4 regions of the Guyparkeria sp. TX1 genome follow, and region 1 is predicted to be linked to each of the others. Evidence: predicted binding sites of a transcription regulator. Region 1 holds the regulator's gene; each other region holds the start of a gene.
What was found. The regulator FliA, encoded in region 1, starts transcription of late flagellar genes. The targets are predictions, from matches to a motif close to GCTAAAGTTNNNNNNNNNNCNGCCGATA.
Positions count from the first base shown of each region.

Region 2: a site for FliA is predicted at 4,588-4,615, ahead of VWP12_RS03340 (methyl-accepting chemotaxis protein). Genes of this name have one in related genera too.
Region 3: a site for FliA is predicted at 4,809-4,836, ahead of VWP12_RS06025 (flagellin). Genes of this name have one in related genera too.
Region 4: a site for FliA is predicted at 6,497-6,524, ahead of VWP12_RS06665 (methyl-accepting chemotaxis protein). Genes of this name have one in related genera too.

Region 1 covers NZ_CP144142.1:1,058,769-1,066,808, forward strand. The annotation lists gene flhF (flagellar biosynthesis protein FlhF) at 1-206, shown strand, start outside; gene VWP12_RS04975 (MinD/ParA family protein) at 203-1,096, shown strand; gene VWP12_RS04980 (RNA polymerase sigma factor FliA) at 1,093-1,815, shown strand; gene cheY (chemotaxis response regulator CheY) at 1,930-2,316, shown strand; gene VWP12_RS04990 (protein phosphatase CheZ) at 2,326-3,099, shown strand; gene VWP12_RS04995 (chemotaxis protein CheA) at 3,192-5,330, shown strand; gene VWP12_RS05000 (protein-glutamate methylesterase/protein-glutamine glutaminase) at 5,334-6,410, shown strand; gene VWP12_RS05005 (ParA family protein) at 6,407-7,243, shown strand; gene VWP12_RS05010 (chemotaxis protein CheW) at 7,243-8,040, shown strand, end outside.
Region 2 covers NZ_CP144142.1:693,759-701,798, reverse strand. The annotation lists gene aspS (aspartate--tRNA ligase) at 1-1,050, opposite strand, end outside; gene VWP12_RS03350 (DUF502 domain-containing protein) at 1,134-1,850, opposite strand; gene VWP12_RS03345 (DUF3429 domain-containing protein) at 1,865-2,353, opposite strand; gene VWP12_RS03340 (methyl-accepting chemotaxis protein) at 2,507-4,516, opposite strand; gene VWP12_RS03335 (hypothetical protein) at 4,665-4,853, opposite strand; gene VWP12_RS03330 (Bax inhibitor-1/YccA family protein) at 4,994-5,662, opposite strand; gene VWP12_RS03325 (SDR family NAD(P)-dependent oxidoreductase) at 5,772-6,632, shown strand; gene cls (cardiolipin synthase) at 6,632-8,040, shown strand, end outside.
Region 3 covers NZ_CP144142.1:1,278,732-1,286,771, forward strand. The annotation lists gene VWP12_RS06000 (DUF488 domain-containing protein) at 1-244, opposite strand, end outside; gene VWP12_RS06005 (PLDc N-terminal domain-containing protein) at 252-431, opposite strand; gene msrA (peptide-methionine (S)-S-oxide reductase MsrA) at 462-932, opposite strand; gene VWP12_RS06015 (endonuclease III domain-containing protein) at 1,142-1,777, shown strand; gene glgP (alpha-glucan family phosphorylase) at 2,141-4,696, opposite strand; gene VWP12_RS06025 (flagellin) at 5,045-5,896, shown strand; gene VWP12_RS06030 (flagellar protein FlaG) at 6,052-6,516, shown strand; gene fliD (flagellar filament capping protein FliD) at 6,531-7,919, shown strand.
Region 4 covers NZ_CP144142.1:1,424,086-1,432,125, reverse strand. The annotation lists gene VWP12_RS06690 (M16 family metallopeptidase) at 70-1,470, shown strand; gene VWP12_RS06685 (M16 family metallopeptidase) at 1,460-2,821, shown strand; gene VWP12_RS06680 (hypothetical protein) at 3,119-3,457, shown strand; gene VWP12_RS06675 (MgtC/SapB family protein) at 3,587-4,075, opposite strand; gene VWP12_RS06670 (hypothetical protein) at 4,192-4,722, opposite strand; gene VWP12_RS06665 (methyl-accepting chemotaxis protein) at 4,870-6,426, opposite strand; gene VWP12_RS06660 (phospholipase D family protein) at 6,785-8,040, shown strand, end outside.

The DNA of each region.
Region 1 (8,040 bases):
CCGCCCTGGTTCGCCCGCTGGCCGGTGTCGACGGTGAGCCGCGTCGCCTGCCGCTGGTTTGCGCGGGGGTCGGCCAGCGCGTCCCGGAGGATCTCTGGTTCCCGAAGGCGGCCGACCTGATCAAGCAGGCCCTGGAAATGGGGCAGTCACAACTCGAACACACCGACCGGGATGATCCGCTGTGGATGCTCAATCAAGCCGGATGACACTCCAGCCCACCATTAGCGGCCACGACCAGGCCGACGGGGCGCGCTACGCCAATGCCAATCGCCCGGTGCGGGTGATCGCCGTGACCAGCGGCAAGGGCGGCGTGGGCAAGACCAACGTCTCGGTCAACCTTTCCGTGGCACTCGCCCGCAGCGGCGAGCGGGTGGTGTTGATGGATGCCGACCTGGGGCTCGGCAACGTCGATGTCCTGCTTGGTCTACAGTCCCGGGGCAATCTGTCCCACGTGCTTTCCGGCGAGGCGACTCTCGACGAGATCATGCTCGAAGGCCCCGAGGGTATCGGCATCCTGCCGGCCGCTAGCGGGGTGGCCAGCATGGCCGGTCTGACGGCCGCCGAGAATGCCGGACTGATCTCGGCCTTCTCCGGCATGCGCTGGCCGGTCGACACCCTGGTCGTCGATTCGGCCGCGGGCATCGCCGACTCGGTGGTGCGCTTCGCCGAGGCTGCCAGCGAGGTCGTGGTGGTGGTCTGCGACGAGCCGGCCTCAATCACCGATGCCTACGCCGTCATCAAGGTGCTATCGCGTGAACACGACGTCACCCGTTTCCACGTGGTCGCAAACATGGTGCGCGATGCTGCCGAGGGCCGGCGCCTGTTCGAGAAACTCTCGGTGGCTGCCAAGCGCTTTCTCGACGTGACGCTCACCCACATGGGGTCGGTGCCGTTCGACGATTACCTGCGTCGGGCCGTGCAGCGTCAGAAGACCGTCGTGCAGCTCTACGGCGGGGCGAAGTCGACGCGGGCGTTCACGGCGATGGCCGACAAGGTCAATCAGTGGCCGGTGCCGCGCGGGCCGCAGGGGCAGTTGCAGTTTTTCGTCGAGCGACTGGTGAACAACGCCGAGCTGGACCCCGAGAACCTGTTATGAATGCACGCGCCATGTATCAGAACGTTCAGGCCGGATCGACCGAAGCCCTGGTGGCCAAGCACGCTGACCTGGTCAAGCGAGTGGCTTTTCACCTGCTCGGGCGTCTGCCCTCCCATGTGCAGGCCGAGGATCTGATACAGGCGGGCATGGTCGGGCTGCTCGACGCTGCCCGCCTGTTCGATGGCGACAAGGGGGCCTCGTTCGAGACCTACGCCGGCTTGCGCATTCGCGGCGCAATGCTCGACGAGGTGCGCCGCAACGACTGGGCGCCGCGCTCGGTCTATCGTCGCCAGCGGGAAATCGCGCAGACGGTGGCCGCCATCGAGGCCGACACCGGTCGCGAGGCGCGAGATGCCGAGGTCTGCGAGCGCATGGGCATCACCCTCAACGAGTACCACGCCGCCATCAGTGATTCCTCCTCGGTACACGTCGGTTCGCTGGATCACGGCGGCGAGGCGGAAAACGAGACCTTCGACATTGCCGACCCGAATAGCCAGCAACCCGACGAGGCGCTGGCCGAGAACCACTTCCAGCGCGATCTTGCCGACTGCATCGACGAGCTGCCGGAACGGGAAAGGCTGGTGATGTCCCTGTACTATGTCGAGGAACTCAACCAAAAAGAGATCGGCGCGGTGCTCGGCGTCAGCGAGTCGCGCGTCTGTCAGATTCACAACAAGGCGATCATGCGGCTCAAGACCGCGATGAACGCCTGGAAATAGGGCGCCGGGTGCAGAAAAGGGCTCAATCTTTTCCGCTCGGCGCCGATAGACCCTCCTACCCACGTTCGAACAAGGCAACCTGCCTGGTACTGACAAACGATCCCAGGGGCGAAAATGGACCGAAACATGAAGATCCTCGTGGTGGACGATTTCTCCACGATGCGCCGGATCATCAAGAACCTCCTCAAGGAGCTTGGCTTCACCAACCTCGAGGAGGCCGATGATGGCCAGACGGCACTGCCACTGCTCCGGCAGGGCAATTTCGATTTCCTCGTGACCGACTGGAACATGCCGGGCATGACCGGCATCGACCTGCTGCGAGCGGTTCGTGCCGACCCGAACCTCGCCAGCCTGCCGGTGCTCATGGTGACCGCCGAGGCCAAGCGGGAACAGATCGTGCTCGCCGCCCAGGAGGGCGTGAACGGCTACATCGTCAAGCCGTTCAACGGCGCCACCCTCAAGGAGAAGATCGACAAGATCTTCGAACGCGTCGAATCGTAGGGCCCCGGGATGACTCAAGTACAGGAGCAGGACTTCCAGCCGGTGGTCGGTCGCGAAAAGCGATTGGCCGACGCCCGCGCATTGGTCGAGGCGATCGAGAACGAAGATTCGTCGAGCGAAGCGCAGCTGATCGGTGAACTCACGGCGGCCTATTCGGGCAATATCTTCGACGAGGTCGGTCGGATGACCCGTGAGGTACATGACACCCTCAGGAGCTTTGCCGAGGACGAGCGACTCGGGGCGCTGGCCGAGGACGAGATGCCGGACGCGCGTGATCGCCTGCGCTACGTGATCACCCTGACCGAGCAGGCTGCGACCCGCACCTTGACGGTCACCGAAGAGGCCACCCCCACGGCGGAGCAGATCGTCGAGCGCTCGCAACGGCTCAAGGACGAGCTGGCTAAAGTCGCCGCCAGCGAAGCCGATAACGCTCGTCTGGGGGGCGTGGTCGAGTCGATGACCCGCTACCTGGACTCGACCACCCGCTGTGGCGAGCGACTCAAGGGGCAGTTCACCGAGATCATGATGGCCCAGGAATTCCAGGATCTGTCCGGTCAGCTCCTGATGCGGGTGATCGATCTGCTCGAGCAGCTCGAGGAAAAGCTCGTCGGGCTGTTGCAGATTACCGCCCCGGTCCGCAATGCCAAGGGAGAGGACAGCAAGTCCGTCGCCCCGGCCGAGCGTGCCGAGGATGGCGTCGGGCCGCAGTTGCCCAGCGCCGGCGATAACGTGGTCAAGAATCAGGACGACGTCGACGATCTACTCGCCAGCCTGGGTTTCTGACCCGGTCGATCGAGGGAAATGCCGGGCCCACGTGGCCGGGCGGGAACGTGGCACACCCCGCCGGGGGTCACAGAGCGCAGTGAGAGGCAAGCATGGCATTCGAACCCGACAACGAGCTGTTGCAGGACTTCCTGATTGAGGCCGGTGAGCTGCTCAACGGGCTGGATCAGCAGCTGATCGAGCTGGAGCAGTCGCCCGATGACGCGGACCGGCTCAATTCGGTGTTCCGCGCCTTCCACACCATCAAGGGTGGGGCCGGCTTCCTCGAGGTGCATCCGCTGGTGGAGGTCTGTCACCGCGCCGAGGACATCTTCAACCTGCTGCGCAACCACGAAATCACCATGAACAGCCGGATCATGGACGTGATGCTGCAGGTAATCGACGTGCTCAACAACATGTTCGATTCCCTGCGCGGCGGCCAGTATCCGGAGGACGTCTCCAAGACCTTCCTCAAAGAGATCGAGGCACTGGCGCATCAGGATGCGACTGCGCCGGCCGTCGCTCCAGCCCCGAGTGACCTCACCAGCGACGATATCCCGGCCGACGAGCCGACGGCCGTGGCCGACGAGGACGATGCCTTCGACCGCATGCTGGCCGACTTGGATGCGGCCGAGTCCGAAGCGCCGGTGGCCAGCAGTGGCTCGGGCGATGACCTGATCAGTGACGACGAGTTCGAGAGCCTGCTCGACGAGTTGCACGGCAAGGGCAAGTTCCAGGCCCCGGCGCCCGAAGCGAACCCGGCCGCTGCCGAGAAGGCGGCAGGTGCCGCGGATTCCGACGAGATCACCGACGAGGAGTTCGAGGCGGTGCTCGACGAGCTCTACGGCAAGGGCAAGGGGCCGACGGTGGCCGCAACTCAGGCCGACGAAAAGCCAGCCGAGGCCGCCGCTCCCGAATCGAAGCCCAAGCCCGAACAGCCATCCCAGTCGGCTGCCAAGCCCGCGGCCCCGGCCAAGCCTGATGCCACGCCCCCTGGAAACTCCCAGGGAAATTCCCAGGGGAACCCCAAGGCAGCCGAGGCGCACAAGGCACCGGTGGAAACCACCGTGCGCGTGGACACCGAGCGACTCGACAGCATCATGAATCTGGTGGGTGAGCTCGTGCTGGTGCGCAACCGCATGAACACCCTCAAGACGACCTTCGAGAACGAGGAAATCTCCTCGGTGATTGCCACGCTCGACATGGTCACCTCCGATCTGCAGGGCGCGGTGATGAAGACCCGCATGCAGCCGGTCAAGAAGGTCTTCGGCCGCTTCCCGCGGGTGGTGCGCGACACCGCGCGCACCCTGGGCAAGGAGGTCAACCTCGAACTCGAGGGCGAGGACACCGATCTCGACAAGAACCTGGTCGAGGCGTTGGCCGATCCCCTCATCCACCTGGTGCGCAATGCCGTCGACCACGGCATCGAGATGCCGGACGCCCGCGAGTCCAACGGCAAGGACCGGGCTGGGACCGTGTTGTTGTCGGCTGCCCAGGAAGGCGATCACATTCGCCTGTCCATCCAGGACGACGGTGCCGGGATGGACGCCGAAGTGCTGCGTCGCAAGGGCGTCGAGAAAGGGATCGTCGACCCCGACACCGCCGAGCGCCTCACCGACCAGGAATGCTTCGAGCTGATCCTGCACCCGGGCTTTTCCACCAAGGATCAGATCTCGGATATCTCCGGCCGCGGCGTGGGCATGGACGTGGTCAAGACCGCGATCACCAAGCTCTCGGGCACCATCAGCATCGACTCGGTCCAGGGCGAGGGCACCCAGATCAACATCAAGGTGCCGCTGACGCTGGCCATCCTGCCGACCCTGATGGTGATCGTCTCCGGTCGCAAGTACGCCATCCCGCTGTCGGTGGTCAACGAGATCTTCGAGATGGCCGACAAGGAAGTGAACGTCGTCGATGGTCAGTCGACCATCACCGTTCGCGACCGCGCCGTGCCGCTGTTCCGCATGACCGACTGGCTGGCCCTGCGTGGCGAGAAACCCGGCACGCGCTGCGAGACCGACCAGGTGGTCATGGTCCAGCACGGCGCACAGCTGATGGCCCTGGTGGTCGACTCGGTCATCGGTCAGGAAGAGGTGGTGATCAAGCCGCTGGGCGAGCTGCTGCGGGTGGTCGATGGTTTCGCCGGCGCGACCATCACCGGCGACGGGCACATCGCCCTGATCCTCGACCTGCCGGGCATGGTGCGCCGCAACACGGGCCGTGGTCGTCAACGTCTGCGTTCGGTGGCCTGATCGATGCCGATACGCCTTCTGATCGTCGACGACTCACTGTTCTTCCGCCGCGCCCTGCGGGAAGTCTTCTCCAGTGACCCGCGGCTCGAGGTGGTGGGCGAGGCGTCCAACGGGCGCCAGGCCGTACTCAAGGCCTGCGAACTCAAGCCCGACATCATCACCATGGACGTCGAGATGCCGATCATGGATGGCATCTCGGCGGTACGGCGCATCACCGAACGCTGCCCGACCCCGATTCTGATGCTCTCGGCACTGACCAAGGCCGGGGCCGAGGCCACGCTGGATGCGATCGATGCCGGCGCGGTCGACTTCTTCCCCAAGAACGGTGACGACCCGGAAGACACGCTGGCCCGCTCCGGGCGGCGTCTGTGTTCACGGGTGCGGATGCTGGCCCTGCGCTCGCAGCGGGAATCGGCATCCCCCCCCGCCAGCGCGCGCCAGGACGTGCCCCCAGCTGCCGCCGAACCGCGTCATCGCAGTGGGCGGAGCGCACCGAGCGGTTTTCTCTCTCGCCAGGGCCTGGTGGTGATCGGTGCCTCGACCGGTGGGCCGGCGGCGGTGCCGGCGGTACTCGGCAAGCTGCCGCCGGACTTCTCCGTGCCGATCGTGATTGCCCAGCACATGCCCGGCGCCTTTACCGGCCCGTTCGCCCAGCGTCTGAACGATTCCATGCCGATTCGCGTGGTCGAGGCATCCGATGGCGAAATGCTGCGTCCGGGTACCGCCTACGTCATTCCCGGCGGCAGGCACGGTGAACTGGCCGGGCGGCCGGGCGCCTACAAACTCAATCTGCGTGATCCGGTGGCCGATGAACATTACCGACCGAGCGTGAGCCTGGCGTTCTCATCGGCCGCCCGCGTCGCCGGAGACGACCTGCTGGCGGTGGTGCTGACCGGCATGGGTGACGACGGCGCCGAAGGGGCCCGTCAGGTCACCGCGGCGCGCGGTCATGTCTGGGCACAGGACCAGGCCACCAGTGTCATCTACGGGATGCCGGCGGCCGTGGCCAAGGCGAACCTGGCCGAGTCGATTCTGCCGCTGGGGCAGATCGGTGCGGCCATCGGAGGGGCGTTGCGATGAAGATCTGGGCAGTTGCCAATCAGAAGGGCGGGGTGGGCAAGACCACCACCAGCGTGAGCCTGGCCGGTCACCTCGCCCGCGAAGGCAAGCGGGTTTTGCTGGTCGATCTCGACCCGCACGGCTCGATGACGGTGTACTTCGGCATGGAGCCCGAGGCTCCCGGGGCGAGCGTCTACTCGCTGTTCAAGTCGGCCGCCGAAGGCCAGCCACTCGACCCGGCCCGCGTGGTGCACCCCACGGCGTTCGACGGCATCAGCCTGATGCCGGCCTCGACGGCGCTGGCCACGCTGGATCGTCAGTTGGGCATGCGTGACGGCATGGGGCTGGTGCTCAAGCGTTCGATTGACCGCATCCGCGACGATTACGACTACGTCCTGATCGACTGCCCGCCGATCCTGGGCGTGACCATGGTCAACGCCCTGGCGCTGGCGGAATTCCTGATCGTGCCGGTGCAGACCGAGTTCCTGGCGCTCAAGGGGCTCGAACGGATGCTGCGCACCCTGGCGATGGTGCAGCGCTCGCGTCGCCAGCGACTGGAATACGTGATCCTGCCGACCATGTTCGATCGTCGCACCCGTGCCTCGCACGACACGCTGCGCCTTCTGCACGACCGTTACCACGACGATGTCTGGACCGACGTCATCCCGATCGACACCCAATTCCGCGAGGCGAGTCGTCAGGGCAAGCCCTTGCCGATGATTCAACCCGACGCCCGCGGCAGCGAGGCGTACAAGCAGTTTCTTCACTGGCTGGAGGCCCATGTCGGCGGGCAGGCGATGGCCCCGGCGGCCGAACTGGGCGCCAGCGGTGCCCGTCTGCAGGAGACCCGCTGATGGCCGCCGAGAAACAGACCGACAACCGGCAATCGATCGTCGACCAGGATGCCGCGATCACAGCCTACCTCGATGGGTTGCTGCGCGACCCGGATGCCGACGAGGCGGCGGAGAGCAGTGCGCCGCGCAAGTCTCCGGGCCTCAAGGTGATCAATGTGCCGGAGTCGCCGGCCGCTGGTGCGCCGTCGGTCGATGAAGGCGCGGCGTCCACCGGTGACGACGCCCCATTGGAGTCGGCCGCGACCGTTGCGGCCCCGGACGTCGAGGCTTCGACCTCGTCGATCGAGTCCGAGGAGATGGACGCTTCGGAGACGGGGGCACCCGAGATAACTTCCGAGGAGGGGGCGTTCACTGCCCCCGAGTCGGTTGCTCCGGCCGAGCCACCGCCGGAGTCGGAAGCCATGCAAGCCGAGCTCAGCGACTCGAGTCAGGTGGCGGAGGATGCGCGCTGGGGTTGGTTGCGTATCGGCGGCATGACCATGGCGATCCCCGCCGATGCGATCGACTCGCGACACCCCGGCCCAGTCCTCGAACCGGTGCCCGGTGCCCCGTCACAGGTGGCCGGTGCCTTGTCCGTTGACGGGCGTCCGCGACTTATCCTGTCGCTGGCCGCGCTCACGGGCATGCGGGGGCGTTCCGATGCCGAGACCGAGGTGCTCTTGCTGGGCAAGGGCGGCTTGTGGGGGGTGGCCGGCGAGCGTGTCGAGCAGCCGCCCGAACTGGACGACGAGTCCGTGGAGTGGCGTAACGAGGCCCAGCGGACGGCTCGGCGTCCGTGGCTTGCTGGCACGGCCTCG
Region 2 (8,040 bases), 370 kb from region 1:
GCCCTTGGCGCCGAAGATCGAGACATACTTGGTGTAGTCGTCGATCTGGCTGCGCGGCATCTTGCCGCCCTGCGGCACGTGCAGTGCAGCGACACGACCGCGCGGGTCCTTGGCCGGGCCGGAGAAGACCTTGAAGTCGACGTCCTTGACCAGATCGGCCACGTCGACCAGTTCCAGCGGGATACGCAGGTCGGGCTTGTCGGAGCCAAAGCGGCGCATGGCATCAGCCCACGTCAGGCGCGGCAGCGGATCGGGCAGGGCGACCTCGACCGCCTCGATGAACAGATGGCGCATCATGTTCTCGATCAGGCCCATCACCGTCGCCTCGTCGGCGAAGCTCATCTCGAGGTCGAGCTGGGTGAACTCGGGCTGGCGATCGGCGCGCAGGTCCTCGTCGCGGAAGCACTTGACGATCTGGTAGTAGCGCTCGAGCCCCGAGACCATCAGCAACTGCTTGAACAGCTGCGGCGACTGCGGCAGGGCGAAGAATTCGCCCGGGTGGGTGCGTGAGGGCACCAGGTAATCGCGCGCGCCCTCCGGGGTGGCCTTGGTGAGCACCGGGGTCTCGACGTCGATGAAGCCGGCGTCGTCAAGGAAGCGACGCATGGCGCTGGTCACGCGGTGACGCAGACGCAGACGATCGAGCATTTCCGGGCGGCGCAGGTCGAGGTAGCGGTAGCGCAGCCGCACGTCCTCGGAGACGCGCTCATCGTCGAGCTGGAACGGCAGCGGCTCGGCGCGGTTGAGCACGGTCAGCGACAGACCGAGGACCTCGATCTGACCCGAGCGGATATTGGGGTTTTCGGTGCCCTCAGGGCGATTGCGCACCCGGCCGCGCACCTGGATGACGAACTCGTTGCGCAGCGTCTCGGCGACCGCGAACATCTCGGGGTCGTCCGGATCGAACACCACCTGCACCAGGCCGTCCCGGTCGCGCAGGTCGACGAAGATCACGCCGCCGTGGTCACGGCGCCGGTTGACCCATCCGACCAGCTCGATTTCCTGGTCGAGCAGCGCCTGGTCGACTTGTCCGCAGGTATGTGTCCGCATCGGCATGGTCATCAAATCCGTCGTGGTGAAAAGCCCGCTATGGTAGCGCCAGCGGCGGGATTTTTCGAGCGCTGCCGGCCGGCTCAACCCTTGTCGCGCGAATCCGTACGGCCGAGGTACGGCTCAGGCGGCGTGGTATCGAGCACACGCCCATCGCCATCGCGACGCGGCGGAAGGACCACGCCCAGGGAGACCACCATGCGAAAGCCCTCCTCGACGGTCATGTTGAGCTCGACCAGCTCCGAGCGCGGCACCATGATCACGAACCCCGAGGTGGGGTTGGGCGCGGTGGGCACGAACAGCGTCACCAGGTGTTCCTCGATGCGGTCCTGCACCTCGCCGATCGGCTCGCCCGAGACGAACGCGATCGACCAGGCGTTGCGGCGCGGGTACTCGACCAGCACCACCTCGCGAAACGAGCGCGAGTCCTGCGAGACGAAGGTCTCGACCACCTGCTTGACCGCCGAGTAGATGCTGCGCACCAGCGGGATGCGATTGAGCAGTCGCTCCCAGGCATGGATCAGGCTGCGCCCGAGGATGTTGGCGACCAGCGCCCCGGTCAGCAGCACGATCACCACGGCGAAGAACGCCCCCATGCCCGGCAGTTCGAAGCCGATCAGGGCCTCCGGCCGATAGGCCGAGGGCAGCAGCACGATGCTCTTGTCCATGAAGGAAATCAGGGCGTTGACCACCCAAAAGGTCACCGCCAGCGGTGCCCAGACCAGGATGCCGGCAATCAGCCAGCGGCGCAGGGTGACAAATCGCCCACCCTTGCCGGGCTTGTCCTCGTCGTCCGGCATCTGCGGCTGCTCGTTCATGCGCCCCCCGCGGGCCCCGCCATGGGCAACAATGGCCGCATCCACGAGGCGATGGCCGCCAGTAACGCCAGCGCGGCAAGCAGCGTGAACCACTGGCGCAGTCGCTGGTACGACCAGCCGACCGGCAGGCTATCGAGCCAGTGGCGATCGATCTGCCAGGAAACCACCAGCAGCAGGAACAGCAGCGAGAGCGACAGCACCGCCCAGGGCAGCATCGCCACAACCCAGGCAGCCAGCATCAGCAGCGCGCCCCAGGCCAGGCGATGGCGCGCATCCCCGACCAGCAGGGCGCGCTCGGCGGGCGTGGTCGCCAGGACCACGCCCCAGTGAATTGCACCGAGAAAGCCGAGCATCACCGCGGCATAGGCGGACAGCGCATCGAGCGCATGGGCCGACCAGGCCGGCGTGGTCATCCACGCCAGTGCCGCCAGGGCCCAGAACGGGATCAACAAGCCGAACGCGAGCAGATAGGCGGTAGTGCGCATTCCGATCTCCTTGGCCCCGGGGCCGTGACTTACGCCGGGCGGCGCAATGAACTTGTTGTCATTCTAGGCCAAGCACCCGCCGGAACAACCATCCAGAAACGACATCGCCCGGGGGCGGCCCGGGCGATGGCTGGCTAGCAGACGTGGCTCGGCTCAGCCGGTATTGAACTTACTCACCTGACGCGAGAGCTCGTGGGCATAGCGAGCCACCGATTCACCGGCATCGGCGGTTTCCTGAGCGGCCTGGGCGTTGTCGCTGGTGGTCTCGCTCATGTGCTCGATGCTGGTCTTCATCTCGCCGGAGACGGCCGTCTGCTCCTCGGCGGCCGCGGCGATGCGCGTGCTCATGTCCTCGAGCCGCTCGAAGGCCGAGGCGATCTCGTTGAGCATGCGGTCGGCCTGGGTGACCGCCTCGAGGCTCTTGTTGCTTACCTCGCGGCCGCTGGTCATTGCCTCGACCGCCTCGCCGGCACCCTCGCGCAACCGGGCGATGATATCGGTGATTTCGCGGGTCGAATCCTGGGTGCGATTGGCCAGCGAGCGCACTTCCTCGGCGACGACCGCGAAGCCGCGCCCCTGCTCGCCGGCACGCGCCGCTTCGATGGCCGCGTTCAACGCCAGCAGGTTGGTCTGCTCGGCGATTGAGCCGATGACGTCCAGCACCTTGCCGATCGACTGCGACTGATCCGAGAGGTTGGCGACGATGCCCTCGGCGCGGGTGAGCACCTCGTCGAGTTCCTCGGCGTTGCGGGCACTGCCGTTGACCTGGCCCAGGCCGTCATGCAGCTGGCGGTTGGCCTGCTGCACGGCCGAGCTGGCCTCCTCGGCCCCGCGGGCAACCTCTTCGGCGGCCTCCAGGGTCTGGCCCATGCCGGTCATCAGCGAATCGATCGCCGCCTCTTCGCGCTTGGCGCCTTCCCGACCGCGCCGCGAGGCACGCTCGAGGCTTTCGGAGGCCTCGGACATGGCCGACGACGAGCGGGCCACCTCGCGCACCAGGTTCTGCGCGGTGTCGGCGAAGGTGTTGAAGGCCGCCCCCACCTGGGCAATCTCGTCGTTGCCCTCGGCCGGCAGCCGCTGGGTCAGGTCGCCGTCGCCTTCGGCGATATCGCGCATGCGACCGGCGATGTGTTGCAGCGGCCGGGAGATAGTCAGCACCGACAGCCAGGCCAGCAGCCCGACCACCAGGATCCCGGCGATCACCGAGCCGATCTGCCAGTTGCTGGTCGATTCCAGCGCCGCCATCAGGCTCTTGGAGCGCTCGGCGATCTCGCCCCGCTCGCGCGCGACGATCGACTCGACGCTCTCCTCGATCTCCTTGAAGACCGGCGTCAATTCGGTCCGCACCAGGTAGGCGTCCATGCGCCACTTCTCGGAGGCGTGTATGTCGAAGGCGCGGTTGGCCGCCTCGATGAATTGCGGCACTTTCTCGTTGAGTTGCTCGACGGCGTCCACCTGCTCGAAGGTGAGCAGGTAGTCGTATTCGTCGGCGATCTTCTGCGTGCGCTCGAGAGCCTGGTTGGCGTAGAGGTTGAAGTTCTCGCGCAGGGCCGGCGAGCGGAAGGAGATAAAGCCACGCAGGCCGGCGACCACGTTACCCCAGTCGGCCTGCAGGCGAGCGAGGTCCATTACCAACCGGCGGCGCGAATAACGGCTGGCATCGGCGTTTTCCTCGGCGTTAAGCAGTTGGCCAAGCAGCCCCGAAATCTCGCGCTGCAAGGGGTTGGCGTTCTCGTTGGCATACTGCATGCCCGGGTTGTTGGCCGCCTCGTCACCGGAGATGGTGATGATCTTCTCGGCGGTGCCGGTGAACCGGTCGATCTGATCGTCGAGGTTGCCGCCCGAGTTGTCTCGGTAACGCGCCAGTTCTGAGCGTGCAGCCTCGACCTTTTCCAGGGCGTCGCGGAAGCGGGCGAGGTCCTCGTCGCGCTGGCTCTGCAGGTAGAAACCCAGCGCCCCGACCCCGCGTTCGACCTGAATGCGAATGGTGTCGGCGGCAAAGGCCGCGGGCTGACCGCGCTCGACCACTTCCTCGACCTCGTGGGCCACCTTGTTCATGTTCACCATGGTGAGCACGGCGATCGCGACCATCAGGGCCAGGATCAACCCGAACCCGAGCAGGTTCTTCTGCGACAAACTGAAACGATTCAACCAACCTAGCATCTGCTCCTCCTGCCCTCGTTCCTATATCAGGACGGGCTGATTCCCGCGCGATTCTTGTGGGTAAGCGTTGTTATCGACCCGCGGGGCAAAAACTTGATGCCCGCGAGTGTTTTCGCGCAGACCTTCCCTGACCGCCGCCAAGATCCCGTCAGTTGCCGACGAGGCTCATCAGGAATGCCACGAACCCGGCCACGGCAAGCAGGATCAATGCCACTCCCAGCCATTCCTCGCGCGAACCCTTGCGACTAGCCGCCATCATCGGCTTGACCCGGGGCAGCAGGAAGAGCAGGACCGCACCGAGCAGCACGGCCATGCCGATCTTCATCCAGAGATCCATCACGTCACTCCTCTCGGCCCACGCCAATGGGCCCATTTCCGGTGATCACGTACAAGAAGACCCCTTGCACGAGGCAAGGGGTCCGGTGTGCTGACGCCCGCGACCCGGCCGCCGACCGAGTCGGGCAAGCGCCCCTTGTGTCAGTCGTTCTGGTTCATCCCCAGCAGACTGAGCAGGTGCACGAACAGGTTGAAGATGTTCAGGTACAGACTGACGGTCAAAAGCAGGTAGTTGTCCTCACCACCGTTCACCATCCGGCCGGTGTCGTAGAGGATAAAGCCGCTCATCAGGAGCACAACCGCCGCGGAGATCGCCATGGACAGCGCCGGGATCTCGAGGAAGATGTTGCCCAGCATGGCCGCGAGCACCACCACCAGGCCGACCACCAGAAAGCCGCCCATGAAGGAGAAGTCACGCCGCGAGACCAGCGCGTAACCGGACAGGCCGAGGAAGATCGCGCCGGTACCGCCCAGGGCAGTCATGACGATCTGCCCACCGTTGGGCAGGGCGAGGTAGTGGCTCAGCATCGGGCCCAGCCCGAAGCCCAGCAGGCCGGTGATGGCAAACACCACGCCGAGGCCGGTGGCCGAATGGGCCGTGCGCGGCAGGACGAACCAGACCAGCACCAGTGCGCCACCCAGGGTGAGCAGCGATGTCCAGCCCGGCACGCCGGCCAGCAGGGAGACCGTCGCCATCAGCGCCGAGAACAGCAGCGTCAGCGACAGCATCATGTAGGTGTTGCGAATGACCTTGTAGGTCTCGAGCTGGGAGACCCCCGTCTGAACGGTGGCCTGATTCTCGAATGCCATGCAACCTCACCTCGTCTCTGGTATTCATGTGATTCGGAGTTGATCCCGGAGTATAAGTGCTGTGAACTCAGGCGCAATCGCCCGACCTGATTCCAAGGAGCAGCCCCTCGTGTCCGACCTCGCCACCCAATCCCGTCGCGTCCTGATCACCGGCTGCTCATCCGGCATCGGCCGACGCGCCGCCGAGATGCTCGCCGCGCGAGGCCATCAGGTGGTTGCCAGTCTGCGCAGCCCGGCCGACGTGACCGCGTGGCCGCATACCCACATCCCGGCCGTGGAGCTGGACCTGGATGACCCCGAGTCCATCCGCACGGGGCATACCGCGGCGGTCGAGGCGGCCGGCGGGCCGATCGAGGCCCTCTTCAACAACGGCGCCTATGGACAGCCGGGTGCGGTCGAGGATTTGAACCGTGCCACCCTGCGCGCGCAACTCGAGACCAACCTGCTCGGCACGGTGGAACTGACCAACCACCTCATCCCCTCGATGCGCGAGGCGGGCTTCGGTCGCATCGTGCAGAACAGCTCGGTGCTGGGGGTGAGCGCGCTGGCATTTCGCGGCGCGTATGTCGCCTCGAAGTTCGCGCTCGAGGGCATCAGCGACACGATGCGCCTGGAACTGGCGGGCAGCGGCATCGAGGTCTCCCTGATCGAACCCGGCCCCATCACCTCGCGCTTTCGCGCCAATGCTCAGCGGGCCTTCGAGGCGAACATCGATTGGCAGCGCTCGGTGCACCGCGAGGCATACGAGCGCCAGCTCGAGCGGCTGAAGAAACCCGGCCCGGCCGCACCGTTCACCCTGCCGCCGGAGGCCGTGGTCCGCCGCGTGATCCATGCGATCGAATCACGCCGACCGAAGGCGCGTTACCCGGTAACCGTGCCGACCTACCTGTTCGCCGTGCTCAAGCGCCTGCTGACCACGCGGGCGATGGACCGCGTGCTGGCTCGCGCCTCGGGCGGCGGCAAGCGCTGATGAACGCGCTCGACTCGCCCATCGCGCAGCTCTACGTCCTGATCGAGTGGACGATCCGGCTCGCCGCCCTGTTCATCGTGCCGCTGCGCCGCCCACCCGCTGCCGCGACGGCCTGGTTGCTGCTGCTCTTCTTCCTGCCGATCGTCGGGCTGGTGATGTACCTGCTGGTGGGCCGGCCCCGGATTTCCCGCGATCGCGCCGAGAAGGTCGCCCATCTGACACATACCCTGCGCCCGATCACCGACCGGCTCGCCCAAGCGGAGCCACAAGGCAGCGGCAACCTGCCGGCACGCTTCGCCGCGGTCGACCAGATGGTGCGTCGCTGGCGCCAGTTTCCGCTGTTCGACGGCAACCGCATCGGCCTGATCGATTCGATGGACGCCTTTGCCGCCGAACTGGTGCGCGAAATCGACGCGGCCCGGGATCATGTGCACCTGACCTTCTACATTGCCGCGATCGACCGGGCCACCCGCCCGGTATTCGATGCCATGGAACGGGCGGCGGCGCGGGGCGTGACCGTCCGGCTGATCGTCGACGACTTCGGCTCCAAGGAAAACATGCGCGATCTGCGGCGACTCGCCCGTCGCGGCATCGCGGTTGGCCGGGCGTTCCCGCGCTCGAAGCTGCCGCGCAAGTCGGCACGCTTCGATCTGCGCAACCACCGCAAGCTGGTGGTGATCGACGGACAGGTCGGCTACGCCGGCTCGATGAACCTGGTGCACCCGGAATTTCGCCGCGGGCAGTCCTACGAGGACCTGATGTTGCGCATCGAGGGGCCGGTCGTGCTCGAGCTGCAGGCGATCTTCGCCGGCGACTGGTACCTGGAGACGGGCCTCCTGCTCGACACCGAACGCTATTTCCCGACACCGGTCACCGCTGGACACGAGTCCTGCGTCGGCCTGCCCAGTGGCCCCGAGTACCCCGAGCCGCTGCTCCAACGACTGCTGCTCGGGCTGCTGCATGCCGCCACCGAACGGGTCGAAATCGTCACGCCGTATTTCGTCCCCGACGAATCCACCCTCGATGCGCTCAAGGCCGCCGCCCGTCGAGGGGTGCATTGCGAGCTCATCCTGCCCGAATCGCTCGACCACCCGTTGGTGCAACTGGCACAGGAATCCTACTTCGACGAATTGCTCGAGGCCGACGTGATCATCCGGCGCCACCCGACCCGACTGCTGCACAGCAAGATCACCCTCTGCGACGGCCAGCTCTCGCTGGTGGGTAGCGCCAATCTCGACGTACGTTCCTCGCTGATCAACGCCGAATTCGGCCTGCTGTGCTACTCCAGCGAAACCGCCGCCCGACTGGCCGACCAGATCGAGGCCTACCGACGCGTCTGCCCACTGCTGACTCGCGAGCAATGGGACGAACGTGGCCGCGGCCGCATCCTGACACAGAATCTAGCCCG
Region 3 (8,040 bases), 220 kb from region 1:
GTCTCTCGACTTCCTCGTTGCCTTCAAGCTCTTGCCGATAGCGCTCGGTGAATGCCTCGAACCGGTCCGGGTCATGCCCGAACCAGCGGCGCAGGGCGCCGGACGGGGCGACATTCTTGAGCCACTCGTCGTGGTCAAGATCCTGCTTTTTTACGCCTCGTGGCCAGAGCCGATCGACCAGTACCCGATAGCCGTCGTCGCGCTCGGGCGGATCAAAGACCCGTTTGGTTTGCAGGCGGCCCATCGCTTGATCACTTAGGGCCGAACAGCCACCAGAGGATCAGGCCGAGGATCGGCAGGAACAGGATGATCACGATCCACAGCGCCTTCATGCCGGCCGAGGCCGAGCTCTGCGCAACCTTGATGATCGCGTAGATATCCAGGAAGAGGATGATCAGGCCAAGCAGGCCACCGTAGGGAAAATCGAGCATCGCTATCTCCTTGTGTCGTCTAAGGGATGATCAGAGTACGCCGGCGCGGCGCTTCTCCAGGTAACGTTGATGGTAGTCCTCGGCGGGCCAGAAGGCCGAGGCCGGCACGATCTCGGTCACGATTGGGCGACCCAGCGTGGCCTGGTGTTCGTCGCGCACTCGTTCGGCAATTTCGCGCTGGTTGTCGCCACGCGTGAAGATCGCCGAGCGATATTGCGTGCCCACGTCCGGGCCCTGTCGATTGGGCGTGGTCGGGTCGTGCATCGAGAAAAATGCCCGGGTCAGCGTTTCGAAGTCGATCCGGTCGGGATCGAATCTCACCTCGACTGCCTCGGCGTGCCCGGTGCTGCCAGTACAGACCTGTCGGTAACCCGGGTGATCGACCTGCCCGCCGATATACCCCGAGATCACATCGATCACGCCGGGCAGCTGACGGAAGCGATCCTCCACGCCCCAGAAGCATCCCGCGGCAAAGGTGGCGATTTCGGTTTCCTGGATCACGGTCGGACCTCCGGTTTGTTTACCATCCGGTGACAATAGCGCATCCGCCGTCGATTCGAGCCAACCGTGGAGTACACCCCGTGACCAACGCCGACAACGGCATCCCTCATCCATCGTCCTTCGTCTCTCTGGCCGACTGCCTCGACTGGGTCGAGCCGCGGTTGCTCGAGGCCCACCAGCACCATCTCGAGCGTGGCGAGCCGGCCGAAATGCCGTGGTGGCCGGCCGGCTACGCGCACGATGCCGAAGGGCGTGCCTTCGAGATCGCCGTCGGTGCCGTGCTCACCCAGAACACCAACTGGAACAACGTCGAGAAGGCGTTGGCCAACCTGCATGCTGCCGAGGTGCTGGCCGCAGATCGCATCCTGGCCCTCGATGACGAAACCCTGGCCGAACTGATTCGTCCTTCCGGCTTTTTTCGCATCAAGACCCGGCGCCTGCGCGCCATGACCGAGGCCTGGCAGGGCGCCGGGGGCCTCGATGGCCTGCAGGCGCGTCCCACCGACGAACTGCGCGAGTGGCTACTCGGCATCCACGGCGTGGGCCATGAAACCGCCGACGACATCCTCCTCTACGCGCTGGAACGCCCCGTCTGGGTAATCGACACCTACACTCGCCGGTTGTTCCATCGTCTCGGCTTCCCCGACACCGCGGCGCGAAAATATGACTTGCTGGCCGACGACCTGCTCACACACACCCGCGAACCTACCGCCACGCGTCTTGCTCGCTGGCACGGCCTGATCGTCGAGCACGCCAAGGCGCATTGCCGGGTAAAACCGGCCTGTGGTGAGTGTCCGTTGCTTGAGCAATGTGCTCATGGGAATAGGTTGGAAGAGGGCGGATGACTGTCAGAGGGGCGGATTGACTCGGGTTGGCTTGGTGCCGCTATTTAGAAAAGCTGGCGTGCGTAGTGTTTGGTGCAATCTTTGAACTCCCTGGATTCCCGCTTCCGCGGGAATGACGGCGTGGGGGCTGTCGGGATGCGGGGCTTTCGATTCTTCAGCGGGGCCGGGGCCATTAAAACGGGGCCCTCAGTCGGAACAACGACGCATGACGGTTGAGGGGGAGCGCTCGTCCTCTGCCGCTCGTCGCCTAACGATGCCCCAAACATCGTCATTCCCGCGCAAGCGGGAATCCAGAGAACGAAGCCACCAAAACGCTGAAGCCAGCCCAACGTCACTCGCGTGGGCGCAGTAAGACCAACCCCACTACAACCAAACCATCCGCCCCAACTCGTACGGATGCAGCAACGCCTCATGGGCCGGGACAATCCGTAGTCGATAATCGACTTCTCCCGCGAGGTCGGCGGGCAACTCAATCCGATGTCGCCCGCGCGCCTGCTCATCCACCGACTCGACCAGCTCGCTCACGACTACTCGCCGAGAGGCCCCATCACCCAACACCGCCTCACAACGAAGCGAGTGGGGCGGCAGGCCCGGGCTGGCGGTCTCGATGTGAATGCTCAAGGATTCGCCTTGCTGCATGACCGAGTCGGGTGCGCTGATCACCTTCCCCTCGACACCCGCCCAGTTGTCGGCAAGCGCCTGCTCGAACTCGGCCCGCGCTCGAGCGGCGCGATAGTTATCCTGTGCAAGCAAGCGGCCCCCATCGATCGCCCGCCGGTAATGACGTTCGGCGTAATCGCGCACCATGCGCGAGGCATTGAACCGCGGCAGGATGGTGGCGATGGCATGTCGCTGCCAGGCAATCCATTCAAGCGGCAGTCCTTCGGGGGCATTATCGGCAGGCGCCTCTCGGCGATCGAACAGCGGGATCACCTCGGTCTCGAGCAGCGTCAAGAGGTCATCGGCCTCGCGCACGTCGCGGTCGGCCGCCCCCGGCGTCGGTGAAATGGACCAGCCATTGGCGACCCCCTCGCGGTGATCATGTCCCTCGGCCCACCAACCATCGGCCACGGACAGGTTCAGCACGCCGTTGATACCCGCCTTCTGCCCGGAGGTGCCGGAGGCCTCCATGGGAAACTCCGGCGTGTTCAGCCAGACATCGCAACCGGCTACCAACCGGCGCGCAAGCCCCATGTCGTAGCCCTCGATCAACAGCACGTGCCCGGCAAAGCGCGGGTCAGCGCTCAGGTCATGGATCTCCTTCAACAGCGCCTGGCCCGGCTCGTCGGCGGGGTGGGCCTTGCCGGCAAAGACGAAGACCAGCGGCCGCGGGCTGGTCTCGATCAGGCGGGCAAGCCGTTCGCGTTGCCGAAAGAGCAGGCTGGCCCGCTTGTAGGTGGCGAACCGCCGCGCGAATCCCACCATCAGGAAGTCGTCTACCGGCTGATCCAGTACGCGGCAACGTTGCTTGAGGCGCACATGAGCCTCGCCGAACCGCTCCGATTGGCGCTGCAGGCGTGCCTTCAGGTCATCGACCAGATGCGCCTTGGCCGACAGGTGCATGGACCAGAGGCGCGCAGGATCGATGCGCTCGACCAGCTCACCGATGCCCGCCTCGTGCAGATGGTCTCGCCAGTCGCGGCGAGTGGCGTCGAACAGCCGGGTCAGGTCCCGGTTGAGGAAGGTCTCGACATGAACGCCATTGGTCACGTGCGTGAGCGGATTCTCCTCGGCTGGCACCTCGGGCCAGAACGCTTGGCTCATCTGCGCGGCAACCGTGCCGTGCACCCGGGAAACGCCGTTGTGCTGACGTGAGCCACGCAGGGCCAGGGCGGTCATGTTGAAGTGCTTGCCATCATGGGCCGGATCGGTGCCCAACGACAGCACGTCCGATGCATCGACACCCAGATCGGTCAGAAACGGCTGGACATGCGCCTCGATCAGATCCGGGGCGAATGTGTCGTGCCCGGCAGGTACTGGCGTGTGGGTGGTGAACAGGGTCGCGGCGGCCACGGCGTGACGGGCCGGTTCGAACGCCAATCCGTCCCTGGTGAGCTCCCGCATCCGCTCGAGAATCGAGAAGGCCGCATGCCCCTCGTTGATATGCCAGGCCGACGGCGTGATGCCCAGCGCCCGTAAGGCGCGCACGCCGCCCACACCCAGCAGCATCTCCTGCTCGAGCCGACGGCGGCGGTCTCCGCCGTAGAGTCGATGGGTGATCTCCCGGTCCGCGGCCGTGTTATCGGCCACATCGGTATCCAGCAGGTACACGATCACCCGCCCGACCCGCACCTCCCAGACCTTCGCCGTCACCATCCGTCCCGGGAATTCCACGCGCACCTCGACGGGCGCGCTGCCCCGAGTGGCTGGCCGAATCGGCAGGTGGGAGAACTCCAGATCCTCGAAGCGCGGGTGCTGGCGGCCCTCGGCATCGATGCACTGCTGGAAATAGCCCTGCCGGTACAAGAGCCCCACGCCGACCAATGGTACGCCCAGGTCCGACGCCGCCTTGCAGTGATCCCCCGCCAGAATCCCCAGTCCGCCCGAATAGATGGGCAACGACTCGTGAAAGCCGAATTCCGCGCAGAAATACGCCACCGCCTCGTCCGTGCCGATCACCGAGTCCAGCGCACCGACCCGCTGATCGGCGCAGTGCTCCTCGAACCCCCGCCAGGCCGCCGCCAATTCCGCCAGAAACGCCGAATCGTCCGCCGCTCGATCCAGAGAGGCTTGCGGCACCAATTGCAGGAACCGCACCGGATTACCTTCCACCTGCGCCCAGGTGACCGCATCTACGCGATCGAACAGGTCTCGCACCGCCCGTGAGCGGCTGTAGTGGAGATTGCCTGCCAACTCGTTCAAATGCGTGAGCGCAGGCGGAAGGGAAGGACGAACTTCCATGTGGCGAATGGTGGGCACGGCACGCGTTCTCGATGTGGTGGTTGGCAGAGTGTAGTGCGGCTTTATGACGCCTCGGTAGCGGTCGTCGACGTGGTCGCGGCAAGGAGGGAGAGGTCGGCTGGATGACGAAGCTAAAGTTTCCGCGAGTGGCGCCGATACCTTCCACGGATGCCAGATCCGGGAGTCGAGACCAACCGGCCCGAAGCCCGAGAAAAGCCGAAAAGGCATCCAGCGAAGATCGGATGAAAATCGAGGCTAAAGTTTCTCGCAACTCAGCCGATAAGCTCAGCAAGGCGACCTGAAAGGCGTCTTGTCCAACAAAGGCCAAGGGCCGGAATTTACGCAACGTCGTAAGGGGTTATCATCATGGCAAGTGTCATTAACACCAACATCTTCTCGCTGCAGGGTCAGAACGCACTGCGCGACACCAACAACCAGCTGCAGACTTCCCTGGAGCGTCTGTCCACCGGCCTGCGTATCAACAGCGCCAAGGACGACGCGGCCGGCCTGGCGATCACCAACCGATTGACCACTCAGATCCGCGGCTCCGAAGTGGCGGCTCGCAACGCCAACGACGGTATCTCCATGGCACAGACCGCCGAAGGCGCGATGGGCGCGTTGACCGACACCATGCAACGCATGCGTGACCTCGCAGTTCAAGCAGCCAACGCTACCAACAGCAGCAGTGATCGGGAAAATCTCAACACCGAATTCCAGCAGTTGAAGGATGAGCTCGGTCGGATCATCAACAACACCGAGTTCAATGGCCAGAAGATCTTGGCAGGTTCACTTCAGAGTGGGGCAAAGTTCCAGGTTGGGGCAAACACTACTGCCGATAACCAGATCAGCTTCGCTATCGGGAGTCTCGGAGGCTTGGGCTCAGGGATCGGTAGTGTCCTAGCCGATGCTGTTAGCATCGGGAGCGGTGCCACGTTTACAAACATCATGAGCGCCATCGACAACCTTGACACCCAAATCACCACGGTGGACACCACGCGGGCGAAACTGGGTGCGGTGCAGAACCGCTTCGAGGTGACCATCGACAACCTGAACAACTTTATTGTCAATGAGTCGGCTGCCCGCTCGCGGATCCAAGACGCGGACTTCGCCAAGGAGACCGCCAATCTGTCCAAGGCCCAGATCCTGCAACAGGCCGGCACTTCGGTCCTGACTCAGGCCAACCAGGCGCCGCAGTCGGTGCTTGGTCTCCTGGGCTAACATCCCCAAAGGGAATTAGATGAGCCGGTGATCTGAGTATCCCGGCTCATCATTAGAGCGGTTGGGATGGACCCCGCCAGTCACACACTTGAACCCAAGTCGTAAAAATTTGAGTTTGTGTATGCTGTAGCCGCTTGATGCTTGAGGACGAACCCATGAGTTCGATCAACCAGATTTCCATGACGGGCATCCCGTCCGCGATGAGCGGACCGGATGCCTTTTTGTCTTCAGAAAGGGGAAAATCGACCCTGATGGAGTCGAAGGTTCCGACGGCCGCTCCAGCGGAGCTGCCGCCGAAGCCCTCGTCCGCCCCGTCACCTGTCGAGGTTGCGCGCTCTAAAGGCGCCGATGCCCAGGCAGATGGGGAAAGAGACAAGTTAAGAGAAGCCATCGAGGCCATCCAGGAGAAGTTGAAGCCCGGTCCCAGGGCACTCGACTTTTCCGTCAATGACAAACTGGGGGACGTGGTGGTCAAGGTGGTTGACCCGTCCAACAAGCAGGTGATCCGGGAAATCCCTCCCGAAGAGATCATCGCGATGCGTGAACGTCTTCGCGAGTTCAGCGAGTTGAATCTTTCGGACGTTCTGCCGGCAGGCAGCCTGCTGTCAGACATTTCTTGATTTGAGGTGCGACCATGGCAAGTTCCAGCGGTCTTTCCATTTCCGGCGTTGGTAGTGGCCTGGACATCCAGGGCATCGTCAGCCAGCTCGTTCAGGCAGAGGGTGCTCCTCGACGCAATTTGCTCGCCAGCCGCGAGGCGTCCTATGAGGCCACGCTGTCGGGGCTGTCGAAGCTGAAGAGTGCAGCCTCCGAGCTGAGCTCCGCTGCCTTCGATCTGCGCAGTCTGGACACCTTCCGCTCCCGCGCGGTGACGTCCGGCAACGAGGACATCCTGACGGCCACGGCCTCGCCGGGAACGGCGCTGGGGAAATACCAGGTCGAGGTAGGGCAGCTTGCGACGGCGCAGAAGCAGGCCTCGGCCGGCTTTGTCGATTCGACCGCAACGGTGGGTTCGGGGCAGCTGACATTCGATACCAGCAGCAGCTCGTTCAGCGTGGCCGTGGCGGCAGGCGACTCTCTGGCCACCATTCGCGACAAGATCAACGGCGCGAGTGGCAATGACTCGGTGCAGGCCTCGATCCTGAATGTCGACGACGGTGCCGGCGGCACCGAGGCTCGGCTGGTGTTCTCCGCGCGGGAGACGGGTACGGCCAATGCGGTGACCGTGACGGCGACCGATGACGACGGCAACAACACCGATGCCGCCGGTCTCTCGCGGCTGGCATCGGCCAACCTGACCGAGCTTACCGCTGCGCAGGATGCTCAGGTGACGATCGACGGGCTGTCGGTCACCAGCTCCACCAACCAGGTGGACGGGGTAATCGAGGGCATGACCCTGAACCTCAACCAAGCCCAGCCCGGCACCAAGGTGGAAGTGGCCGTCGAGGGCGATAATGGCCCGGTGCTCGAGGCGTTGAATGGCTTCGTCGAGAAGTACAACTCCCTGAACAGCACCTATCGGAACCTGACCGCCTACAATGCGGAGACCGAGCAGGGCGGCGTGCTGCAGGGCGATGCGACCGCGAATGGCATCAATCGCGGTCTACGCTCGCTGCTGGGGGGCAATATCGGCACGGGCACTATCGACAACCTGTCCAAAATCGGCATCCAGATCGATTCCGAGGGTAAGATGACCCTGGACGAGTCGGTGGCCGAGAACGCCCTCAACAATGACAGTCAGGCCGTGAAAGACTTTCTTGCGGACCCGGCCGACGGCGTGTCGCAGCAGGTGGACGAGCTGCTCAAGCCGTACCTGAGCTTCGACGGTATCTTCGACAACCGCACGGACAGCTTGAACCGCTCGATCGACCGCATCGATGACCAGCGGGCGGCGCTGGATCGGCGGATGGAGAATTACCAGGAAAGCCTGACCAAGCAGTTCACCGCCATGGACAAAATCGTGCAGAACATTCAGTCCTCCGCGAGCTATCTGAGCCGGATTGGCATCGATGTGGGCTCCTGAATCCTGAGAAAATCCGGGGAATGATGGCCTCAAGTTTTTACTCGACTGGCCGATCAACTTGAGTAGAGCGAAGAACGTGGATCAACGCTTCTCTCGCTCAGTGCGACAAGCCAGATAAAAG
Region 4 (8,040 bases), 370 kb from region 1:
GCAGGTCACACTTGTCCCAGCCATGCCCGCATGGCTGACCGTTCGTTCAACCCTTGGTAGCCCAAACGCATGCAACCCCGACGTTATCTCGCCGCCCTCCTACCCGTCGTGCTCTCCTCGCTTGCGCTGATTGCCGCCCCGATGGCGGCCGCGGGCAAGACGAGCGCCGCGGTCCACGAAACCACGCTCGACAATGGCCTCAAGGTCCTCGTCCTGCCGGACGAGCGGGCCCCGGTGGTCACGCACCAGATCTGGTACAAGGTCGGCTCGGTCGACGAACCGGGCGGGGTCACCGGAATTGCCCACATGTTCGAGCACATGATGTTCAAGGGCACGGAAAACCTCGGCCCCGGCGAGTTCTCGGACATTATCGCGCGCCTCGGTGGCGAGGAAAACGCGTTTACCGGCCGCGATTTTACCGGGTACTACCAGACCCTGTCGGCCGACGAACTGGAGACGGTGATGCGCTGGGAGGCCGATCGCATGGCCAACCTCGAGATCGATCCCGAGGAATTCGCCCGCGAGAAGGAAGTGGTCAAGGAGGAATGGCGCTCGCGCGTGCGCGACAACCCCAATGCCCGCCTCAACCAACTGCTCTACGCCACGGCGTTTACCAGCAGCGGCTATCACCATCCGGTCATCGGCTGGAAGACCGACATCGATGCCTACACCGTCGAGGACCTGCAACGCTGGTACCGCGAGCATTACGCGCCCAACAACGCCACCCTGATCGTGGTCGGCGACGTCGAGCCCGACGCAGTGGTCGACTTGGCCGAGCGCCACTACGGCCAGGTCGAGCAGCGCGACCTGGCCCCGGCCAAGCCTCGCGAGGAGATGGCCCAACACGGCCTCAAGCGGGCGAGCCTCAACATCCCCGCCAAGCTGCCGCACCTGACGATGGGCTACAAGGTCCCCTCGCTGGTCACCGCCGAGGATTCGGGTGCCGCCTACGCGCTCGCCGTCGTCTCCGGCATCCTCGCCGGCGATTCCGGGGCGCGCCTGAACAACGACCTGGTGCGCGCGGGCAAACTCTCTTCAGCCTCCACGCGCTACAACCTGAATGCCCGTGAAATGACCCTGTTCACCGTCGATGCCACTCCGCGCGACGGCCAGCCACTCGACGAGGTCGAGCGGTTGTTGCGTGAACAGATCGAACGGCTGAAGAACGAACCGGTCGAGAAAGAGGAACTCGAGCGCATCAAGGCCCAGGTGGTCGCCTCGGACGTCTACCAGCGTGACTCGTTGTTCTACCAGGGCATGAAGCTGGGCATGTACGAGACGGTGGGACTCGACTACCGACTGGCCGACCGCTTTGTGGAAGGCGTGCGAGCGGTCACCGTCGAGGACGTACAGGCCGTTGCGCGCAAGTATTTCCAAGACGATGGTCTGACCATCGCCACCCTCGACCCGGCGAGCGACAAGCCGACCACCCTGCCCAGCCCGACCGGAGGTATCGAACGTGTCCACTGATGCCCGCAACACCATTTGGCTGGCAATCCTCGCTGCCGGGGCCCTGCTTCTGTCAACCACCGCGCGTGCCGAGCCGGTCCTGCCGGTCGAGACCTGGCAGACCGACAACGGCGCCGACGTGCTGTTCTACCCCACCGACAGCCTGCCGATGGTCGACGCGCGGGTGATCTTCGATGCCGGCAGCGCACGCGACCCCGAAGGCAAAGGCGGCACGGCCAGCCTCACCGCCTCATTGCTCGAGGAAGGCACCAGCAAGCGGGATGCCAAGGCGATCGCCGATGGCTTCGCCCGCGTGGGTGCCGAGTTCTCCGCCAGCGCCAACCTCGAATCCACCGCCGTGCGCCTGCGCAGCCTGACCGAAGAGGATTGGCTCTGGCCGGCGGTCGAGCTGATGGCCGAGGTCATCGCCAAGCCGGCCTTCGAGGACGAGGACATCCAGCGTGAGCGTGAACAGCAGTTGCGCGGCATCCAGTCGCGCCAGCAATCCCCGCAGGCGGTTGCCAGCGACGCGTTGCGCAAGACCGCGTTTGGGAATCACCCCTACGCCCACCCCACCGACGGCACCCGCGAGTCGGTAGAGTCGATTGCCCCCTCGGATGTCCGTGCCTTCCACCAGCAGCGGTTCGTGGCCACCAACGCCACCGTGGTGATCGTCGGCGACCTGGACAGCGAGCAGGCGCGCCGCCTGGCGGGCACGCTCACCGAAAACCTGCCAACGGGCGAGGCCGCGCCTGCCCTGCCCGAGGTGGAGCCGCTCCAAGAGTCCGAAACAGTGCGCATCGACTTCCCCTCGGAGCAGTCGACGGTGCTGGTCGCACTCGACGGCATTCCACGCAAGCACCAGGACTACCTGCCGCTCTATGTGGGCAACCACATGCTGGGTGGCAGCGGCTTTGCCTCGCGGCTGATGTCCGAGCTGCGTGAGAAACGCGGACTGGCCTACAGCACCTATAGCTACCTGATGCCGCTGCGTGCCGGTGGACGGCTGGTCATGGGCATCCAGACGCGCAATGATCAGGTTGGGACGGCCCTGTCGTTGATGGATGAGGAGCTGTCACGTTTCATCGATGAAGGGCCGACCGACGAGGAACTGGCCGACAGTCAGGCAAATATCGTCGGCGGCTTTCCGATGCGGCTGAACAGCAACGACAAGATTATCGAGCAGATCGGTGCGCTGGCTTTCCTCGACCTGCCGCTGGATTACTTCGACGACTACACCGACCGGGTCGAGGCCGTGACGGCCGACGAGATCCGTCAGGCCTTCGAACGGCATGTCGAGCCGCAGAAACGGGTGGTGGTGATCGTCGGCCCCACGGCCGAGGAAACCGAGGTGGACGACGGGGCCGAATAACGCCTTGGGGAGGTCTGGACGAATAGCCAATGCCTCTGGCTTACCGGCTTGTTCGCCATCAAGGCGCCGATGCGAAGGCGGGCTCGTTGCCCGGCGAGGATCGGCAACACCGAAGGCGGGCAAGCCGGCAAGCCCCGCCGGGCGGGCCGCAGAGACGTTGGCTATTCGTCCAGACCTTCCTTTGGGAACTTGCGATAAACCTGACTATCAAACCGGTCATCGGTTGAACATCACGGGCTCACGATACAGCCAGGCAGCGCTTGGCAGGCCCGTGACATCACTCACAGGAGCAAGACCATGACCAAACGCATTCCTACGCTGCTCGCTGCCCTGATCCTGCCGGCCACCGCCGCGTTCGGCGGCGATCTTCACCGCGACGCCGCTATTGGCGGTGCGCTCGGCGGTGCACTGGGCGGTGTCGTCGGCGCTGAAGTCGGCGGCCGCGGAGGCGCGATCGTCGGTTCGGGCATCGGGGCGGCCGTCGGCACCGGCGTAACCACGCGCAACAGCCGTGATGATCGTTACTATCGCGACGATGGCCACCATGAGCGCTATCGCTATCGCGAGACCCACGGCCATGGGCACGGCCACGGGAATTTCTGTCCGCCGGGCCAGGCGAAGAAAGGCCGCTGCTAATCCCTCCCCTGACGACAAGAAGGCCACCGAGTGATCGGTGGCCTTCTTTCGTTTCTGGCTGACGCGCGCGATCGCGTCTGACGCTGCTTCCAACCCGCCGACGGCTGGACGTTGCGACTACGGTCCAAACTAGCCGTCCTCGTCCCTCTTGTACCGCTCCGCGGCGGGTTCGCGTGCTTCGTCCCGATGGCCATTGAGCACCTGTTTCGCCGGTGAAAGCAGCTTCAGGCTAGCGAAGGTGACGATCGAAAGCAGCAAGGCAATCTCGAAATGGTTCCAGGCCACGGCCACGCCGATCGCCCCGGTGGTCCAGAGACTGGCTGCCGTAGCCGTGCCCGTGGTGCGATTCTGGCTCTTGAGAATCGCGCCGCCACCGATGAAACCCATGCCGGTGATGATGCCCTCGAAAACGCGCGCCTCGGCGCCACTGGATTCGAGCACGTTGATGCCGAGCAGCATGTACGCGCAGCTGGCGACCGCCACGAGCGGAAACGTACGCAAACCGGCCGAGCGCGAGTGCGTCTCTCGCTCCAGAGCCACCGGCAAGGCCAGCACGTAGGCTGCTGCCATGTAGGTCAGGTTCGAGTAAACCGAGACCCAATCGATATCAAATGGCATCCGCGGGCTCCCTGGCGACGCGTCGACCACGACGTCGGCCTTGGCAATTTCCCGAAACCCACTCCCGGGTCATGTACAGCCCACTATCGCTGTGTCGGGGTCGGCTGGCCGCCGCATCAGAGGGATTCGGCCACATTCTTGGAGTGGCGCTCGAGGAGTTCGTCGGCGCGGTGCTTCTCGTCCTCGTCGCGTGCGTGGACCACCACCGTCCATCGGCCGTGCTCGCTGGCATCCTCGGCATCGGTGATCACCCGCTCGTGGTCCGGGCGGATCGAGACCAACCCCCCGCCGAGCATGCCGATTGCCCCGCCGACCACAGCGAAAACGCCAAAGACCCAGCCCGGACTTGTCGTGGCCCAATCCAAGCCGGCACCGACCAGAATCCCGGCCAGGATCAAACCGGCGACGGCGCCGATAACTCCCAATATGGCGTGTGAACGCAGGATCGTCGAGAAGATTGCGCCCGAATCTCTCTCGACCTTGCTTGACAGGTTTTGGTCATGCGGTTCGACCAGTTCGATCTGGTCCGAAGCGAAACCGGCCTTGGCGGCCAATGCATTGACCGCATCGCGGGCACGACCGGCATCGTTGAATACGGCGCTGACCTTATGGGGAAACTGTTCGCTGATGATCTCTGCCTGGGTCATGAACCACCTCCTTCTCGGGTGAACCGGCACATTTCAACCAGAAATGCACTTCTGTTCATGGGATTTGTAGAGGGGACCTTAGTTCACGGACCGGGAACTGGCATGCCAGAGGTGGGGCCCAATCGATGACCGCAGTCCCCACCGGCATCAATGTCGCTTGAAGCGGGTGACCAGCTCGTGAAGCTCGGCGGCGATGCGCTCGAGATCGTGGATCTTCTCCTCGGCGGAGGCCGACTGGCCGAGGCTGGAGCTGGCCAGATCGGAGATAGTGTGCACCTGCCGGTCGATCTCGCCGGACACGGTTGCCTGCTCCTCGACGGCCGCGGCCATCGAGGTGGCCATGTCCCGAATCTGCGCCACTGCCTCGGCCACGCCATTGAGCATTTCCTCCGACTCGCGCACGCGCTCGACCCCAGCGGTTGCCGCGTCGCGACCGCGCCGGGCAACGGCCACCGATTCCTCGGCCTGCTGCGTCAACGAACCGATGATCTCGTGGATGTCGCGGGTCGATTCCTGGGTCCGCCGTGCCAGGTCGCGCACTTCCTCGGCCACCACGGAAAAGCCACGGCCGTGCTCGCCGGCCCGGGCGGCCTCGATAGCGGCGTTCAGTGCCAGCAGGTTCGTCTGCTGGGCAATCTGATCGATGATGCCGGCGGCGCTGGCGATCGCCCCGGTCTGGTTCGACACCCCCTCGACCGACTCGCCGATGGCATTGACCGTCCCCTGCAGGTCGACAATCGACTGGCGGGTGCGGGTGGACAGGTGGCGCCCCTCCTCGACCAGTTCCTGGGAGCGGCTGGCCTCGTCCGCCGTGCGTTGGACGTGCTCGGAGACGTCGTTGATGGTGGTCGACATCTCGTGCATGGCCGCGGCGACCTGCTCGGTTTCCGCCTGCTGCCGCGCGATTTCGTCCTTGGCCTGGGTGGACAGTTCCAGACTCACCGAAGACTGGCGGCTGACCTGGTCGGAGGCATCCTCGATCCGGGTCAGCACCGTGATCATCCGCGCCTGCTCGCTCTTGATCGAGACCTTCAGGCGACCCAGCAAACCCGCCTCGTCGGTGTAGGAGTCGACCGCCAGCGGGTGGCTGAAGGCATTGGGCAACTGCTCGGTCAGGGCGGAAATCAGTTGCCGTTCACGCAGCCGCCCCATCGCCCCGAACACCAGCCCCGTGGCGGCCAATGCCCACAAGGCCGGCAGACCGTACCCACCGGCCCACAGTCCGGCCGAGCCGATCAGACCAACCAACCCGGTCACATCCTGGCCGTGCAGGCGGAAACGACGCGCCCGGTATCCCCGCTGGTTGATGCGCCGGTACAGCCGCTCGGCGCGCTGGATATCCTGGCGTGACGGGCAGGAGCGCACCGACTCGTAGCCGATTACCTCGCCGTGTTCGGTGATCGGCGTGACGTACGCATCGACCCAGTAGTAGTCGCCGTTCTTCGAGCGGTTCTTGACCAGGCCCATCCACGGCTGGCCGGCCTTGAGATGGTTCCACATCACCTCGAACGCCAACGGCGGCACGTCCGGGTGCCGCACGATGTTGTGCGGCTGACCGATCAGCTCGTCACGCGAATACCCGCTGATCGAGACGAACGCCTCGTTGCAATGCGTGATCCGCCCCTTGAGATCGGTGGTCGAGACCAGCCGCTCCCCGGGGGCGAAGGTACGTTCGGTATCGGTGACGGGTAGGTTATTTCGCATGAATCAGAGACTAAGATGGGGATGGGACGGAAGCCGGACGAGATGGGTCCATTCGCCCAGGTATCGACGTTTTCGAGCCTGCGAAGGAAAACTTTAGTGTTCTACGAGGATTTACCCCAACCGAACAAGGTTCACTATCGATAAGCAAGCAAACGATCTGCTCAAAGGGGCGCGATTGTGCCACCCAGGCTGGCCCGATGCACCGGTTTTCCGCTCAGCCGGAACCCCGCCTGCTCCCCCGCCTCCAACCAGTCAGGACATCCGTGCGACACCCCCATGACGGCAAGCCGGTATTCGTGAAATCATCGAGAGGCTCGATCCGCGGACAACCAGGGAGGATTCGCGATTGATCAAGGGAATGCCGATACGACAGACGGGGCTCGTCGCCCTGCTCGCCCTGCTGCTGACCGGGTGCGCCCTGCCCCCACTGGAAGGCCGTCACGTCAGCACCACCATCACGCCGGCCGACGCACGCGCCACCCCGCTGGGCGATGCCCTCGCCCCGCAGAAGGCCGCCAACCCGGGTCAGACCGGGGTGTACCTCCTGTCGGATCCGGTGATGACCTTCGCCGCCTGGACCCATCTGGCGCGCACCGCGCAGCGCAGTCTCGATGTGCAGTACTACATCTGGTACGCCGACCGCTCCGGCACCCTGTTGCTGCGCGAACTGCTGGATGCCGCCAACCGAGGGGTGCGCGTGCGGTTGCTGCTCGACGATCAGGGCACACGCCAGCTGGATGACCAACTCGCCGCCCTGCACGCCCATCCCAACATCGCCGTGCGCCTGTTCAATCCGTTCATGACTCGCGATGCGCGTTGGCTCGGCTTTCTCACCGACTTCGATCGGGCCAACCGTCGCATGCACAACAAGGTATTCATCGCCGACAACCAGGCCCTGATCAGCGGCGGACGCAATATCGGCGACAGCTATTTCGGTTCGACCGAGGGGTTCTTGTTCTCGGATCTCGACATACTCGGGGTGGGGCCAGTGGTCGACGAGGTCTCGCGCGGCTTTGATCAGTACTGGCAGAGCCGCTCGTCCTATCCGGCCGACCGTATCCTGCCCACCCCGAAAAACGACGCGGTGGCCGAAACCCTGGAAACGCTCGACTTCGAAGCGGACGCCATCGCCCTCGATCCCCAGGCTGGCGACCTGATGGTGGCGGTGCGCGAGAACTACGTCGTCAGCCAGCTGCTCAACGGAGAACTGGGCCTGGCCTGGGCACCCACCCGACTGGTCATCGACCCGCCTGCCAAGGGGCTGGGGGAACATGAACCGAATGACCTGCTGACCTTGTCGTTGCGTGAGCAATTGCGCACCCCACAGCAGTCGCTCGATATCATCTCCTCGTTCTTCGTTCCCACGCCGACACTTACCGACGACCTGATTGCCCTGGCGCGTCAGGGCGTGCGCGTGCGCGTGTTGACCAACTCGCTCGATGCCACCGACATGGCACCGGCGCATACCGGGTATGCCCGCTACCGCGTCGCGTTGCTCGAAGCCGGGGTAGAGCTATATGAAATGCGTCGCGTTGCCGACCAGGAACCGAAACCCGCAGACGCCGGCCCCTTCGGCAGTCCGGCGACCACCCTGCACGCCAAGGCCATCGTGAT